Regions from separate parts of the Oceaniradius stylonematis genome, predicted to be linked through region 1. Evidence: predicted binding sites of a transcription regulator. Region 1 holds the regulator's gene; each other region holds the start of a gene.
The links. The regulator LexA, encoded in region 1, represses DNA repair genes until DNA is damaged. The targets are predictions, from matches to a motif close to TGTTCNNNNTGTGTTCNG.
Positions count from the first base shown of each region.

Region 2: ACOQOU_RS08295 (helicase-related protein) is a predicted target of LexA. The motif match lies at 4,311-4,328, and genes of this name have one in related genera.
Region 3: recA (recombinase RecA) is a predicted target of LexA. The motif match lies at 2,787-2,804, and genes of this name have one in related genera.

Region 1 covers NZ_OZ244994.1:133,093-138,879, forward strand. The annotation lists gene ACOQOU_RS00730 (ComEC/Rec2 family competence protein) at 1-1,910, shown strand, start outside; gene lexA (transcriptional repressor LexA) at 2,007-2,729, opposite strand; gene ACOQOU_RS00740 (hypothetical protein) at 3,067-3,483, shown strand; gene coaD (pantetheine-phosphate adenylyltransferase) at 3,569-4,066, shown strand; gene ACOQOU_RS00750 (peptidylprolyl isomerase) at 4,097-4,687, shown strand; gene ACOQOU_RS00755 (peptidylprolyl isomerase) at 4,717-5,223, shown strand; gene queA (tRNA preQ1(34) S-adenosylmethionine ribosyltransferase-isomerase QueA) at 5,291-5,787, shown strand, end outside.
Region 2 covers NZ_OZ244994.1:1,688,497-1,694,283, reverse strand. The annotation lists gene fdxA (ferredoxin FdxA) at 115-453, opposite strand; gene ACOQOU_RS08300 (RNA-binding S4 domain-containing protein) at 593-1,024, opposite strand; gene ACOQOU_RS08295 (helicase-related protein) at 1,021-4,197, opposite strand; gene tlpA (thiol:disulfide interchange protein TlpA) at 4,771-5,472, opposite strand; gene argH (argininosuccinate lyase) at 5,471-5,787, shown strand, end outside.
Region 3 covers NZ_OZ244994.1:3,589,548-3,595,334, reverse strand. The annotation lists gene alaS (alanine--tRNA ligase) at 1-1,277, opposite strand, end outside; gene recA (recombinase RecA) at 1,618-2,730, opposite strand; gene ACOQOU_RS17780 (PfkB family carbohydrate kinase) at 2,885-3,925, shown strand; gene ACOQOU_RS17775 (pseudouridine-5'-phosphate glycosidase) at 3,922-4,842, shown strand; gene ACOQOU_RS17770 (Crp/Fnr family transcriptional regulator) at 4,942-5,631, shown strand; gene ACOQOU_RS17765 (peptidoglycan DD-metalloendopeptidase family protein) at 5,647-5,787, opposite strand, start outside.

The DNA.
Region 1 (5,787 bases):
TGACCGGCCGGATCGTGCGCATCGAAACCCGCGCCAACGGATCGGTGCGCTATACGCTCGATGTGCTGGAGACGGCACGCCCCGCATTGCGCCATGTGCCGGACCGTCTGCGCGTCACCACCCGCAGCCCTGCAGGCAATGTACGCGTCGGCGACGGGCTGACGGGCGTGGCGCGGCTTTTTCCGCTGTCGGGACCGGCGCGGCCGGGCGGTTATGATTTCGCCTTTCACGGCTATTTCGCCGGCCATGGCGCCAACGGCTTCTTCTATGGCGCGCCGGATCGGGTGGCCGTCGAAGCTCCTGACGGCGTGCGGGCTCACCTCGCCGGCCGTCTGCAAAATGCGCGCTTGTGGCTCGGCGACCGCATCCGGTCCGCCGCGCCGGGCGAGGCAGGCTCCGTGTCCGCCGCGCTCGTCAATGGCGACAAGTCGGGCATTCCGGAGCCTGTCAACGAGGCGCTGCGCGTCTCGGGGCTTGCGCACATATTGACGATTTCCGGGCTGCACATGGCGCTGGTCGCCGGCACGGTGATGATGACGCTCCGCGCGATTCTTGCCCTGTCGGGCCCGGTGGCTTCGGCCCATGCGGTGAAGAAATATGCGGCGAGCGCGGCCTTTGCGGCGATCTTCGTCTATCTGTTTCTGGCCGGCGCGGGCGTTGCCACGCAACGCTCATTCGTCATGCTGGCGGTGATGCTCGGCGCGCTGATGCTCGACAGGACGGCGATCAGCAAGCGCAACCTCGCCATCGCCGCGATCATCGTCATCGCCGTCGCGCCGGCCAGCGTCGTCGGGCCGAGCTTTCACATGTCGTTTGCCGCGACGCTGGCGCTGATAGCGCTTTATGACGGCTGGAACCGCGCCCGGATTGCACGGGCACGGCAGCGCGGCGATACGCCAATCCAAAGCGGGACCGCGGCGGCCGCGGCCAACGCTTGGCGGTTCGTGGCAGCCCTTGCGGCCACTTCGATCGTCGCAGGCGCCGCCAGCGGGCTTTATGCGGCCTATCATTTCCAGCGCGTGGCTGTCCTCGGCCTGGTGACCAATCTGGCCGCGATGCCGATCGTCTCGTTCCTGACCATGCCGCTGGCGATATTGGCAACGCTCGCCATCCCGTTCGGCATCGACGGGCCGATCTATGCGGCGATGGCAGCGAGCGCCGGCTGGATCCTGTCCATCGCGCAATGGGTCGCCGAACGGTCTCCCGACGGGATGGTCGGCGCCATGTCCGCGGGCACCATGCTGGCGGCGACGGTGGCGCTGGCCTGGCTGTGCCTGTTCCGCACTTGGCTGCGCTGGGCGGCGATCCTGCCCGCATGCGTCGCGATCGTGCTTGCCCGGCAGGGCGAACTGCCGATCGCTGTCATCTCCGAGGACGGCAGGCAGATGGCGATGATCGGCGACGATGGCACGCTGCGCGTCAACCGTGCGCGGCCGAACGGGTTCATCCTCGAACAATGGCAGATGGCCTATGCGGCGCGGACGGTGACCAGGCCCGTCTCCGTCGATGATCCATTCACCGAGGCTCCTGACGGCACTGGACGGGAAAGCGCGATGCGCTGCAACGGGACGGTTTGCATGGCAAATGTGCGCCACGCATCTGGCGCTTCGGTCGATATCGCGATCCTCACGGAACCGGCGGACGGACCGTTGAGCGGAGGTGAACTGTGCCGGCGATTCGATCTGATCGTGCTGGCCTATGCGCCATCAACTGCGCACTGCAACGACGGCACGCTGGTGCTGACGGCGCAGACGCTTGCCCTGCAAGGCAGCGCGGAAATCGCAGTCCGAACCGATGCTTCAGGCGAACCGAAACTGACGGCACGTCATGCGATCGGCGCATCCTTGCGGCCCTGGCACGATCACCGTCGATGGAGCCGGGCGGCCCGCAACCTCGCCGAAAGGAATTAAACGCGCTGGCCCGGCACGCTGCGTGCCGACAATAGCCACATCGCCCAACCACCCGCCAGATCGGACCGGTTCCTGATCCGCTTTAGCGCCTGACCCTCAGTAGCGCCGGACGAGACCGACCAGCCGCCCCTGTATCCGCACCCGGTCGGGCCCGAAAATGCGGGTCTCATAGGCTGGGTTGGCCGCTTCCAGCGCAATCGAGGCGCCCTTGCGGCGGAAACGTTTGAGGGTGGCTTCCTCGTCATCGACCAGAGCGACGACGATCTCGCCGGGATTGGCCGTGTCGGTGCGTTTGATCACCACCGTGTCGCCATCGAGAATGCCGGCATGGATCATCGAATCGCCCTCGACATCGAGCGCGTAGTGTTCGCCCTTGCCCATCATGTCGGGCGGCACGACCAGCGACCGCGTCTGGTTCTCGATCGCGGAAATCGGAACACCGGCGGCGATCTTGCCCATCACCGGAACGCTGAAATCGTCATTGGCGCCATCGGGCGCCTCGCGCGGCGGAGCGGCGGGAACGGACGGGGCGGCGGGCCGGCCAAGGCCGCCCTCGACCACGCTCGGCGAAAAGCGCTGGCGCACCTGGTTGATCGGCTGCATCGCCTCGGGCAGCTTGATCACTTCCAGCGCCCGCGCCCGGTTGGGCAGGCGGCGGATGAAGCCGCGCTCCTCGAGCGCGGTGATCAGCCGGTGGATGCCGGACTTCGACGCCAAATCCAGCGCCTCCTTCATTTCGTCGAAGGATGGCGGGACGCCGGTCTCCTTGAGCCGTTCATTGATGAACATCAGGAGGTCGAGTTGTTTGCGTGTCAGCATGGCGAATCCGGAAACAAACGAAAACAAATGTCGAACAGACGTTAACTGTTCCATTTGTGTTCCGCAAGGGATAAAATCCGGTTAACGCCTGCAATGCTGCGTGCAGTCGTGTCGAACGCCGGCGGCGCAGCGGCGATGTCAGTCGCGCGGGCGCACCATCAGGCCGAACGACAGGGCGGTGGCGCCGGTCAGCACGGTGACGGCGGTGGCGATGGCGTAGATCGTGATCATGACGGTTCTCCCAACAGGCACAATGACTGTGTTTGTGCCGGTGAAAACGCGCGGGCGATGTGATAGGTTGCACACGGCGATGCGTTTTCACGGTTCGAGGGAGTGGATGATGGCCGGTCCGGGGCGATTGTTATGCGCAACCGCGCTTGCCACGCTGGGGCTGACCGGCGCGGCGTCGGCGACGGCAAGCGTCGCCTGCACCGGTGTCGACGATCCCGGAACGTCCGTTCTGCTGACGCTTGGACGTGTGCCGGTGCTGGCTGTGGTCAATGCGGTTATCGAAGCGGACGGCACGGTCTATGCGACCAATCCGCCGGAGGGCGAGGATGCCGAAACGATCCTGTTCGGGCAGGGCTATACGAGTTCCGAGCGCCTTTGGGCGGATTTCACCGATCCCAATGTCGAGGAGATCCTGATCACGCTGCGTCTCGAGCGCGCGTTCGAGGACAAGGCCGGCGCGGAAGCCGGAATTTTGCGGATCGTCGGACAGGGCGCCTATGCGGTGACCTGCGAAACCGGCTGACGCGCGCCGTCGTCGCCGATCATGAAGGCTTGCTGCCCGCCGAAAAGGCTTTGCAGGCGCGCCGCTTTTTTCCTACACGCACCCGATGAGCAAACGTTCGGCCATCTATGCGGGCTCCTTCGACCCGTTGACCAACGGGCACCTGTCCGTGCTGCGGGCCGGTCTCGCGCTGTTCGACCGCGTGACGGTCGCCATCGGCACCCATGCCGGCAAGAAAGGCCTGTTCGCTTTCGATGAGCGCGAAAGCCTGATCCGCGCCGCGCTGGACGAGGCGGGCCTTGCCGGCGACCGGGTGTCGGTAACCGCGTTCGACGGGCTGGTGGTCGATGCGGCGCGCGCGGCGGGCGCGGTCGCCATGCTGCGCGGCCTGCGCGATTCCACCGATTATGCCTATGAGATGCAGATGGCCGGCATGAACACGGCCATGGCGCCGGACATCGAGACCGTGTTCGTGCCCGCGGCGGCCGAAACCCGTCCCATCGCCGCCACATTGGTGCGCCAGATCGCGGCCATGGGCGGCGATGTGTCGCCCTTCGTTCCCGGCCCGGTGGAAAAGGCGCTCAAGGCGCGGTTTGCCGGCTGATCGAAAGCTGACACGAAAAGAGGCTCCTTCATGCGTTTGACACGACGAATTGTGCTGGCCGCCACCGCCGCGCTCGGCCTGACCGGCGCGACGGTTTCGATATCGATGGCCGAGGCCGATCCATCGGACACGATGGTCATCACGCTCAAGGACGGCGAGGTGCGCGTCGCGCTCAGGCCCGATCTGGCGCCGAAGCATGTCGAACAGATCAAGACGCTGGTGCGCCAGGGCGCCTACGACAATGTCGCCTTTCACCGCGTCATCGACGGCTTCATGGCGCAGACCGGCGACGTCCAGTTCGGCGACATGGAAGACGGGTTCAGCCTGCGCCGCGCCGGCACCGGCGGCTCCGACCTGCCGGACCTTCCGGCCGAGTTCTCGGGCGAGCCCTTCATGCGCGGCGTCGTCGGCATGGCACGCTCGCAGAGCCCGAACTCGGCCAATTCCCAGTTCTTCATCATGTTCGACGAGGGCCGTTTTCTCGACGGCCAGTACACGGTCGTCGGCAGCGTCGTCAGCGGCATGGAATATGTCGACAACATCACGCGCGGCTCGCAGGCGCAGAACGGCGCCGTCGCCGACCCCGACCGCATGATCAAGGTCGAGATGGCCGATCAGTAGTCACACGATTTCAAGGAGAGGATATCCCATTGGCTTACAAGGACCCCGAGAACACGCTCGTCATGGAAACCACCAAGGGCGAAGTCGTGATCGAGATGAAGCCCGATCTGGCCCCCGGTCATGTCGCGCGCATCAAGGAACTGGCGCGCGCGGGCGACTATGACGGCGTGGTCTTCCACCGCGTCATTGACGGCTTCATGGCGCAGACCGGCGATGTGCGTTTCGGCAAGAAGGGCGGCGCCCATTTCGATCCCGGCCGCGCCGGCATGGGCGGCTCGTCCAAGCCCGATCTCAAGGCCGAATTCTCCGGCGCCAACCATGGCCGCGGCACCTGCTCGATGGCCCGCGCCCAAAACCCCAATTCGGCGAACTCGCAATTCTTCATCTGTTTCGAGGACGCCTCGTTCCTCGACAATCAGTACACGGTCTGGGGCGAGGTGATCGAAGGCATGGACAATGTCGACCGGATCAAGCGCGGCGAGCCGGTGCAGGATCCTGATTCGATCGTCTCGATGAAGGTCGCGGCAGACCTCTGATAGCGGCCGTCATGCGTCTTGCAGGGCGCCGCGCCGCGGCGTCCTGTTTTCATTTTGGGGATCGATCGTGCGCGTCGATGAGTTCGATTTTGACCTGCCCGAGGAACGGATCGCGCTGCGCCCGGCCGAGCCGCGCGATGCGGCGCGCATGCTTGTGGTGCGCGATACCGGCCTGACCGACGCGGGCGTCATGGACCTGCCGTCCTTCCTGTCGGCGGGCGACCTGATGGTGTTCAACGACACGCGCGTCATCCCGGCCCAGCTCGAAGGGACCCGCGAGCGTGACGGCCAGATCGCGTCCGTAGGCGCGACGCTGCACATGCGCGAGGGCCCCGACCGGTGGAAGGCGTTCGTGCGCGGCGCCAAGAAGCTGCGTGTCGGCGACCGCATCCGGTTCGGCGAAACCGCAGAAGCCTGCCTTGCCGGCGCGCTCGACGCGACGGTCGCCGAGAAGGCCGAGGGCGGCGAGGTGACGCTCGCCTTCGATCTGGCCGGTCCCGACCTTGACGCCGCGATCGCCCTGGCCGGCCACATTCCGCTGCCGCCCTATATCGCGTCCAAACG
Region 2 (5,787 bases), 1.6 Mb from region 1:
TGCGTCGCGCTGCGGTAAGAATTCGTCAACCATGTGGTTAATGCGATGGTGCGCTGCAACAGGCGCTGCTGCGCGCCAGCCGGCGGCCTATGTCGTCATCTGGTGGCGACCAGCCTAGTCGCCCTCGCCGGGCTCGGCCGAGAAGAATTCCTCGAACTTTCCGGACTTGCCGTCGTAGGCGTCCGCGTCGGGCATCGGATCACGCTTGATGGTGATGTTGGGCCACTTTTCGGCGTATTCGGTGTTGACTTTCAACCACTTGTCGAGACCCGGTTCGGTGTCGGGCTTGATCGCGTCAGCCGGGCATTCCGGTTCGCACACCCCGCAATCGATGCATTCGTCGGGGTGAATGACGAGCATGTTCTCGCCTTCGTAGAAGCAATCGACCGGACACACTTCCACGCAATCGGTGTATTTGCAGCGGATGCAATTGTCGGTCACGATGTAGGTCACGGTCTCACTCCAGATCTGCGCGCCGCAAAAGCTGACGTAAAAGGTTTTGTTATCGCGCACAAGGCTCGGCCGGGTCCAAACGGGTCGGCATGGACGCGACTTTCGGCTCGTGGCGACGACTTGCCGCAGGCACCGGCTTTCACCATGGTTCGCCGTCGCGATCAAGCTTGTCGATGGCGCGCCGCTCCTTCTTGGTCGGCCGTCCGCTGCCGCGTTCGCGCAACGGCACGGCACCGTCGAGCGGCGACAGCGGCCGTTCGGGCGGTGGCGGGCTGATATCGTCGTAAAGAAGCCGCGCTTCAGGCGCCGGGCCGCGCCGTGTTCCGCAATCGAGGATCTTCAAGACGAGCACGCGGCGGTCGGTGGCGATCGTCAGCACGTCGCCGACGGCAACGGCGCGGCTCGGCTGGGTGATCTTGGAGGCATTGACGCGAACGCCGCCGGCGCCGACGAGCTTTGCGGCAAGGGAGCGCGATTTGACGATGCGGGCGAAGAACAGCCATTTGTCGATGCGCTGCCGGTCCGGGCCGGCAGCGGGCAGGCGGGGTTCGGCCGGCGGCCGTTCGCTCATTTGTCGAGCCGGTCCTTGAGCGCCTGCAGCTTGGCGAACGGCGAATCCGGGTCGGCCACTTTCTCGCGCGGACGTGGCGGTTTGGCGGTGGTCACGCGCGGTCCGCCACCCTGCTGGCCGTTGTTGCGCGGCGGACGCTTGCCCTTGTGGCGTCCGGCTCCGGCATCGGCACGTTTGCCTTTTTGGCCATCGCCCCTTCCACCATCGGCCTTGCGATCCTGATCGCGGCGGCCATGGCGGGCATTGGCGGGCCGGTCGGGACGGCCCTGGCGCCAGACCAGAACAGGTGCCGGCGGTTCGGTTTCCGCTTGGGGTGCCGCTTCGGCGCCGGTGGCGGTTGCCGGTGTCTCTTCCGGCGCCGTGCCTGCGGTATCCGTCTCCGCCGCGGTGTCCGTTGCGGGCGCCGAAGCCGTGTCGGCTGTGGGGGTTTCCGTCTCGCCGCTCTTGGCTGCCGGCTCGACCACCGGTGCCGGCTGATCGCCATCGGCAGGCGTGCCGGCTGCGGCATTCGGTTCGGCTTCAGAATCGGGCGCCGCTTCATCGGCCGCCTCATCGGTTGCTGCTGTGGCCTCGGGGGCCGAAGCGGGGTCTTCAGCGGCGGGCTCGGTCGCCGCTTCGGGTGCCGGTTCGGCTGGCGCCGGCGCATGTTTTGCGCGCAGAGCTTCGAGCGCCTGTTCGGCATCGGCGGCTTCGACCGCCTCGTGCCGGTAGCCCAGCGCCTTGAGCACCTCCGTCATGTCGTCCATCGTTGCGCCGAGGATCGACAGCATGGCCGGGGTGACGACGAAGCGGCCATTGCCGTACGCGCCCTCGGGCAGCGCATCGCCGCCGGGCTTGAAGAAGATGCAGGGGCGGATCAGGTCGGCGAGCCGTTCGAGAATGTCGACCCGCACCGCACGCGGGCCCAGATGCCGGTAGCCGGCGAGCTTGAAGAAATCGCGGTCATAGCCCTGGTCGGTGACGAGCGACGTGCGGCCGCTGGCAAGCAGCGTGACCACCTCGCCATAACCCGGCTTGTCGCGGCTGTCGGTGGCCAGCGCCCACAGCAGCGTCACAAGGCCGGCAGGGGCCGGCTTGATCAGCGCCGGCACGAAGATGTGGTAGAAGCCGAACCGCACGCCGTAGCGGCGCAGCGCGGCGCGGCCGTCCTGGTCGAGCGATTTGAGGTCGGCGGCAATGTCGCGGCGCTGCACGATGCCGAAATTCTCGATCAGCCGGAACGCGATGCCACGGGCGATGCCCGACAATTCGTCGGCCTTTTTGAGATCGGTCAGCGGCTTGAGGTGCGTTTCGATATGGAAGGCGACGAAGCGCTCGGCGCGGGCGCGCACCTTGTCCAGCGCCGGCCCGCTCAATTGCTCGTCCGCCAAGAGGATCAGGCGCGGCGACAGCCAGTCTTCGCCGGCGGCGAGCGATCCCACCGGGGCACCGAGCCAGCGCAGCAGGCCATCCGTGCCGATCGCCAGATCGCCGTTCGGGCTGGCTGCGAACCGCTCGGCGCGAGCCTCGAACTCGCTGGCGAGCGCCTTTTGCGCCGCCGCGCGGACTGCCTTGGCGTCCTCGCCCTGCGCGCTCTGGTCGGCGGTGAAGCGGAAACCGTCCAGCTTGCCGATGTGGTGGCCTTCGACGGTCACGTCTCCTGACGGGCTGATTTCCGCTTGCATGGTCATGTTCTCTTTGAGCCGCTTCATGAGCACGGATGTCCTGCGATCAACGAAGCGTTTCGTCAAGCGCTCGTGCAGCGCGTCGGAGAGTTTGTCCTCGATCTGCCGCGTGCGTTCCTTCCAGTGGTCTGCGTCGGCCAGCCAGCCGGGCTGGTGCGACACGTAGGTCCAGGTGCGGATCTGCGCGATCCGGTGCGACAGCGTGTCGATCTCGCCGTCGGTGCGGTCGGCGCGGCGCACCTGCTCGGCCATGAAGTCCTCGTCGACATGGCCGGTGCGGACCAGATCGAGGAAGATCGACGAGATGATGTCGGCATGCTGGGCCGGCGCGATCTTGCGATAATCGGGCAGCGCGCAAACGTCCCACAGCCGTTCGACGGCACGTTCGTCGGCGCACAGGCCCATCACGTCATCGTCGCGCGACAGGAATTCGAGCGCCCGCTGGTCCACGGCGGGAAGCGCCCGGGTCAGGCCGGGAAGCGCCGGGACGATATCGAGCGATGCCTTCAGGTCGGCAACCGATGAAAAGTCCAGCCGGCGGTTGCGCCATTGGAGGACGGACAGCGGCTGGAAATCGTGTCCCTCGATGCGCCGGACCAGCTCTTCGTCCAGCGGCGGAACGCGCGAGGAAACGCCAAACGTGCCGTCGCGAATGTGGCGGCCGGCGCGTCCGGCGATCTGCGCCATCTCCGGCGGGGTCAGGTCGCGATAGGTGCGGCCGTCGAACTTGCGAAGCTGCGCGAAGGCGACATGGTCGACATCGAGATTGAGACCCATGCCGATCGCGTCGGTGGCGACCAGATAATCGACATCGCCGGATTGGAACAATTCGACCTGGGCGTTCCGCGTGCGCGGGCTCAGCGCGCCCATCACCACCGCCGCGCCGCCGCGCTGCCGGCGGATCAGTTCGGCCACCGCATAGACCTCATCGGCGGAGAAGGCGACGATGGCCGACCGGCGCGGCAGGCGCGTCAGCTTGGCGGGCCCGGCATAGGACAGGTGCGACATGCGCGGCCGCGCCGTGATCGTGATTCCCGGCAGAAGCTGGCGCAGCAGCGGCGCGATGGTCGCCGCGCCCAGAAGCAGCGTCTCTTCGCGCCCGCGCACATTCATCAGCCGGTCGGTGAAGATATGGCCGCGTTCGAGATCGCCGGCCAGTTGCACCTCGTCGATCGCAACGAAGGCCGCATCGGGGTCGCGCGGCATGGCCTCGACGGTGCAGACGGTGAACCGCGCCTTTTCCGGCACAATCTTTTCTTCGCCGGTGACCAGCGCGACACTGGCCGCGCCGACCTTTTCGGCCACGCGGCCATAGACCTCCCGCGCCAGCAGCCGCAGCGGCAGGCCGATGACGCCGGACGAGTGCGCGACCATCCGCTCGATGGCCAAATGCGTCTTGCCGGTGTTGGTCGGCCCCAGAATTGCGGTGACCGCGTGGCCCGAGACCGCGTTCTGCGCCCGGTCTCCGGACGATGGCGATGGCGATGGCGTGCGCGTTTGGGAGAGCATGAGAGATCGTGTTCCGTGTGCCGCGCAGATAGGGCGAGCGTGGCGCCGATACCATGGCGGACGGCAAATTGCAGCGCTCGACGCGCCGGTTTTCGTCCACAGCCGTTAACAACCGGAACGAGTCTGGAACGAATCGCTGACGAATCGCTGACTCGCATGGGTTGTGCATTTGTTCCCCACCATATGTGGTGATCCGGGCGTGCCGGACCACCATGGCTAGACTCGGTGGAAAGCGTCACGGGGCTGTCACGCGCCCCAGCGTTAACCTTTGGCGGCGGCGCGCGCCAACGTGACGGGTCGTGATGATAACCGCTTGAATTTGAACGATGAAGTTTACACTTGGTTAACCATGAATGGCGCGGATTTGCTGTTTTCCGTTAACTTTCGGAACCGGGCGGGAACGAACCGGCGACGAATCGCTGATTGGGCAAGGTTGGCGCTTTGTTCTCTCAAGATGTGGTGGGTCGCTGCCCTTGCTGGATACAACCATAGCGTTTCATGGCGATGTTCGGAGGCCGGATGCGGGCGTCCGCGTTAACGAAATGCGCGGGAAGCGGGTACGTGGCCCGGCGTTCAACTGCCGGGCCGGGCCGCCAGCGCACCGTCTATCAGCGCAAACGCGTCGGGGCTCGACCAATGGGCCGGGCCGTTCATGTTGGCGATCACGCAGCCGGCCTCGTCGACCAGCAGCGTCACCGGAAGCCCGAACGCCAGCCCGTCGCGCTTGAGCGCGTTGAACACGCCGATCGTCGGGTCGTGATAAAAGGCAAGGCCGTCCACGCCGATCTCGTCGAGAAAGGCGCGCGGTTTGTCGTCCGAGCCGCCATCGACGGAAATCGCCACGACCTCGAAACCTTCGCCGCCGCGCTCCTGCTGCAGCGTTTCAAGCCAGGGCATTTCCTCTCGGCACGGCGCGCACCAAGTGGCCCACAGATTGATCAGGCGCAGCTTTTCGCCCGTGTCGGCCAGCGTGATGGGCGTCCCGGCATTGTCGTTAAAAGCGAGGGACGACAGGTTCTCCGGCTCGTCGCGGATCGCCATCGCCGCCATGTCGCCGGCCAGAAGCGGGTCGATCGCGGTCTGATAGGCTGCCGTCGCCGTGCATTGCGCGTTGGCGGCCTGACCGGCATGGACAGAGGCGCCGCCGCTCCCGTATATCCGCGCAGCGCCGATGGCGGCGCCCGCCACAAGGCCCAGCGCGACGAAGACGCCGATTGTCAGCGGCCAGCGGCGGGCCGAGCCTTTTTCATTCTTGTCCGGGGACGGATTGTCCATGTCCAACTCATCCAAACCTGCAAACGACGCAAGCGAAACGTCCAACCTGATGTGGGGCGGCCGTTTCGCCTCCGGTCCCGCCGCCATCATGGAGGAGATCAACGCTTCGATCGATTTCGACCGCGCGCTCTACACCCAGGACATTGACGGGTCCATCGCCCACGCCACCATGTTGGAAGCCACCGGTATCATTTCCAGTGGCGACCGTGACGCGATCATTGCCGGTTTGACCGCGATCCGCGGGGAAATCGAGGCCGGAACGTTCACTTTTTCGCGCGCGCTCGAGGACATTCACATGAACATCGAGGCGCGGCT
Region 3 (5,787 bases), 150 kb from region 1:
TTCTGGCGCTCCATGGCCGCGTTGAAACCGTCCGTGTCGACCGAAATGCCGCGCTGGCGCAGCGCATCCTGCGTCAGATCGAGCGGGAAGCCATAGGTGTCGTACAGCTTGAAGGCCGTCTCGCCGGCCAGCTCATCGCCATCGCCAAGCTGGTCGGTCGCTTCGTTCAATAGCCCCAGGCCGCGCTCCAGCGTCTTGCGGAAGCGGGTTTCCTCGAGCCGTAGCGTTTCGGTGATCAGCGCGCGAGCGCGACCGAGTTCCGGATAGGCTTCGCCCATCTCGCCGATCAGCGCCGGCACCAGCCGGTGCATCAGCGGCTCCTCGGCGCCCAGAAGATGGGCATGGCGCATGGCGCGCCGCATGATCCGGCGCAGCACATAGCCGCGCCCCTCATTGGAGGGCAGCACGCCGTCGGCAATCAGGAACGATGTCGCGCGCAGATGGTCGGCGATGACGCGGTGGCTGGCCTGCCGGTCGCCCTCGGCCCTGGTGTGCGTCAACTGCTCGGACGCGGAAATCAGCGCCTTGAAGAGGTCGATGTCGTAATTGTCGTGCACGCCCTGCAAGACGGCGGCGATGCGCTCGAGCCCCATGCCGGTGTCGATCGACGGACGCGGCAGGTCGACACGCTGATCGGCCGTCGTCTGCTCGAACTGCATGAAGACGAGATTCCAGATCTCGATGAAGCGGTCGCCATCCTCCTCGGGCGAGCCGGGCGGGCCGCCCCAGATATGGTCGCCATGATCGTAGAAGATCTCCGAACACGGGCCGCACGGGCCGGTATCGCCCATCTGCCAGAAATTGTCGTGCGTCGGTATGCGGATGATCCGGTCCTCGTGAAGGCCGGAAATCTTCCGCCACAGATCGAACGCCTGATCGTCGGTGTGATAGACGGTGACCAGAAGCCGCTCGGGATCGAGGCCGAACTCGCCGGTGATCAGCTTCCAGGCGAGCGTAATCGCCTCGTCCTTGAAATAGTCGCCGAACGAGAAATTGCCGAGCATCTCGAAAAAGGTGTGGTGGCGCGCGGTGTAGCCGACATTGTCCAGATCGTTGTGCTTTCCGCCGGCACGAACGCATTTCTGCGAGGTGACGGCCCGCCCATAATCGCGCTTTTCAAGCCCGGTGAAGACGTTCTTGAACTGCACCATGCCCGCATTGGTGAACATCAGCGTCGGATCGTTCAGCGGCACCAGCGGGCTCGACGGCACGATGCGGTGGCCGTTGGCGGCGAAATAGTCGAGAAAAGCGGTGCGTATCGAATTGACGCCACTCATGAAAACACCCGTGAACAGACTTCCGGTTGCGGAAACGCCGGCGGCGGGCACAAGAGTGCGGCCACCCTTGAACGCCGCGCCGCGCGGCGCCGGTCAGAGGCCCGTGATTACGGCAAAAGCCGGCCCGCTGTCCAGCACGCAGCACCGACGCAGATCGGGGCTGAACCGGAGTCAGGGCGGCAAAAAGAAAGGCCGCATGAAAAGGGTGGCCGAACGGAACCATGCCCGTACCGGCCACCGTCAAATGGGGTCGACGACCCTTGGATGCAATCGGAGACGATCCCTCCGGATGCCGGCCGGAGCCGGCACTCCCATGGGGGTGCCCGACCTGTTGCGGATCTCAGCCCTCGGCGGCTGCATCGCCGTCGAAATCGACGTCGCCGGCATCGGCCGCGGACGCGCTTTCATCGTCGTGCAGAAGCTGCTCGGCGATCAGGCCGGCATTCTGGCGCAGGGCCATCTCGATCCGCGCGGCGACATCGACATTGTCGCGCAGGAACTGCTTGGCGTTCTCGCGCCCCTGCCCCAGCCGCTGGCTGTCATAGGAGAACCAGGAGCCGGACTTTTCGACGATGCCCGCCTTGACGCCCAGATCGATCAGCTCGCCGGTCTTGGAGACGCCCTCGCCATACATGATGTCGAACAGCACCTCCTTGAAAGGCGGCGCCAGCTTGTTCTTGACCACCTTGACGCGGGTCTGGTTGCCGACGACCTCGTCGCGATCCTTGACCGCGCCGATGCGGCGAATGTCGAGCCGGACCGAGGCATAGAATTTCAGCGCGTTGCCGCCGGTCGTCGTCTCGGGCGAGCCGAACATCACGCCGATCTTCATGCGGATCTGGTTGATGAAGATGACCATCGTGTTCGAGCGCGAGATCGAGGCGGTCAGCTTGCGCAGCGCCTGGCTCATCAGCCGCGCCTGGAGACCAGGCAGCGAATCGCCCATCTCGCCCTCGATTTCGGCGCGCGGCGTCAACGCGGCGACCGAATCGATCACGAGTACGTCGCACGCCCCCGACCGCACCAGCGTGTCGGCGATTTCCAGCGCCTGCTCGCCCGTGTCGGGCTGCGAGATCAGAAGGTCTTCGAGATTGACGCCCAGCTTGCGCGCATAGACCGGATCGAGCGCGTGTTCGGCATCGATGAAGGCGCAGATGCCGCCCTCCTTCTGCGCCTCGGCCACCGTGTGCAGCGCCATGGTGGTCTTGCCCGAGCTTTCAGGCCCGTAAATCTCGATGATGCGGCCCTTGGGCAGCCCGCCCACGCCGAGCGCGATGTCGAGGCCGAGCGAACCGGTCGAGACGGTCTCGATCTCGACGACCTGCTCGTTGACGCCCAGCCGCATGATCGAGCCCTTGCCGAAGGATCGTTCGATCTGCGCGAGCGCCGCGTCCAGAGCCTTTGACTTGTCCACCGATTTGCCCTCAACCAACCGCAAATTGTTCTGAGCCATATGTCCACCCTTATGTTAAAGCGCTGGCAGGCGCAAAGGAAACCGTCCTGCAAGTTTGTACCATTTTTGTTCCCACCCTGCAAGCGCGATAACGTATTGAAACCGAAACGGAAATGATTTTTGTTCTTATTATGTCTTTTTTTGTGCCCTACGGATGTATCCCGACTTCGGCCCGGCCGGGCGGCGCGGGACCGGCGTTTGCCGGAATCGCGCGGTGATGGCGGCGCGGCTTGCGATCCTCGGCGTCGGCGGCGCCCATGTCGATAGGATCGGCCATCTGTCGGGACCGGCGCATGATGGCGCCTCCAACCCCGGCACCATGGCCGAATGGGTGGGCGGCTGCATGGCCAACACGCTGCGGGTCGCACGGGCCGTCGGCGGTGGGCGGGTCGGCCTGATTTCAGCGCGCGGCGGCGATACAGGCGGACGCTTGGTCTCCCAGGCCCTGTCGCAAGCGGGGGTCGAGGATTTCAGCGCGGTGTTCCTCGACCGGGCGACGCCCAGCTACACGGCAATCATGGATGCGGATGGCGAGGTGATGGCGGCGCTGGCCGACATGGACCTTTATGAGACGGGACTGGCGCGGCATCTGCGCCGCGCCGAGCCCAGAGCGTTGATCGCGCAGGCGGGCATGCTCCTTGTCGATGCCAATTTGCCGTCCGGCGCGATCGGCGCGCTGTGCGATGCCACCGATGCGCCGATCGTCGCGCTTGCGGTGTCGCCGGCCAAGGCACCGCGCATCGCGCCGCACGCGGCCCGCTTTGCGCTCGCATTCATGAACCGCCGCGAGATGAACGCACTTATCAGTGCGCCGCTCGGCGAACCGGTCACGCCCGCCACCCTCGCCCGCCTGTCGGCGCTGGGGTTCCGGCGCGCCGTGATCAGCGACGGCGGCGGGCCCGTGACCGTGCTGGACGGCGATGCCGCGTGGCGTCAGCCGGTCGGCGAAGCGGCCAATCCGGTCGACGTCACAGGCGCGGGCGACGCACTGGCCGGCGCGACGCTCGCCCATTGGCCCGGAATGGCGCTCCCGAGTGCCGTGCGGGTCGGGGTGGCAGCCGCGGCCGCGACGATCGGCGTGACGGGGCCATTCCGGGCTGATATCGCCGCCTGCGGCCTGAAAGGCCGTGCAGATGCCCTGCCCGCCCGCGAACCGATTGCCCTAGATACAGACACGTCGAGCGAGACCCCATGACCAAGCCGCCGATCCGTTTCGACCCCGCCGTCCGCACCGCGCTTGACACCGGTGCGCCGGTCGTCGCGCTGGAATCGACCATCATCACGCACGGCATGCCCTGGCCGGACAATCTGGCGATGCTCGAGCGCGTCGAAACCGCTGTTCGCGATCATGGCGCGACACCGGCCACCATCGCCGTCATCGACGGGACAATCCGCATCGGCCTGTCTGCGACCGACGCTGAAACATTGGCAAAGGCGAGCGGAACGCTCAAACTGTCGCGCGCGGACCTCGCCTTTGCCTGTGCCGAGGGGCTGACAGGCGGCACCACCGTCGCCGCAACCATGATGGCGGCCCATGGCGCGGGGATTGCGGTCTTTGCCACCGGCGGCATTGGCGGCGTGCACCAGGGCGCCGAGACGAGCTTCGACATCTCCGCCGATCTGGACGAGTTGGCGCGCACGCCGGTCACCGTCGTTTCGGCCGGCGCCAAGGCGATCCTCGATATCCCAAAGACGCTGGAGGCGCTTGAGACGCGCGGCGTGCCCGTCATCGCCGTTGGCCAGGACGAGATGCCGGCCTTCTGGTCGCGCGGGTCGGGTCTCGACGCGCCGCTCAGACTCGACGATGCCGATGCGATCGCCCGGTTCGTCGCGATGCGCACCGAACTGGCCGATTATCGCCATGGCGGCATCCTCGTCGCCAATCCCGTGCCGGCTGACGCGGAAATCCCGCATGCGGAGATGGCGGTTTTTATCGCGCAAGCCCAGGCCGAAGCGGCCAGACAGGGCATCGCCGGCAAGCAGGTCACGCCGTGGCTGCTCGCGCGCATCGTCGAAATCACCGGCGGCCGCAGCCTTTTGACCAACATCGCGCTTGTCGAAAGCAATGCGCGGCTCGGCGCCGAGATCGCCGTGGCGTTGGCGCGGCGCTGACCCGTCCCTGCCGCGCGCCGGCGCCCTGGCTTGTCAGACCATGGCGGGATGCGGCATGGTCGCGGCCAGCCGAAGACCCGACCCGGACCCGCCAGACGCATGCAGCAGCTTTCCGCCTTTGCGCTGTTTTCGGCGCTCGATGCAGACGCCGACAGCCGCTTTGCCGGCCAGTGCTCGATCAGCGATTTCGACGAGAACGAGCTGGTGCTCGATTTCGACGACGATACCCATGACGTGTTCCTGATTGCCAGCGGTCGCGTACGCGTCATCCTGCGCATTGCGACGGGCCGCGAGGTGATCCTTGGGGAACTTGGCGAAGGCGCGTTTTTCGGCGAGCTGGCGGCCATCGACGGCACGCGCCGGTCCGCCAACATCACGGCGATGGTGCGCACGCGGCTTATCCGCGTCCCGCAATCGGTGTTCCGCACGATCCTGCGCGAGGAGCCCGATGTGGCGCTTGCCTTGATGAGCGCCATGTCGGACCGCATTCGCGGGCTCAATACGCGGCTGGCCGAGCATTCGTTCCTTGCCGCCAAGTACCGGCTCTATTCGGAGCTGATCCGCCTGTCGAAACCGCGCAAGGGCCATGACGGCCAGCGCACGATCACGCCGCCGCCGGTGCAGCAGGATCTGGCCGAACGGATCGGCTGTCGGCGCGAGGTGGTCAGCCGCGAGATCGCGAAACTCGAACGGGAGGGCGTGATCGAACGCACGCGCGGGGCGATCGTGCTCGCCGACATGGGCGAACTCAACCGCCGTCTCAGTGAAGGCTGGGAAAAGGGCGGCTGACGCGCAGCCCCACCGTCAGTTCAGGTAACGGGTCGGATCGACGGGGCGCGAATCCTTGCGCACCTCGAAATGCAGCTGCGGCTGGCGCGCGTTGCCGCTCATGCCCGAAGCGCCGAGCGTCTGGCCGCGGCTGACGTTGTCGCCGCGCGACACCGA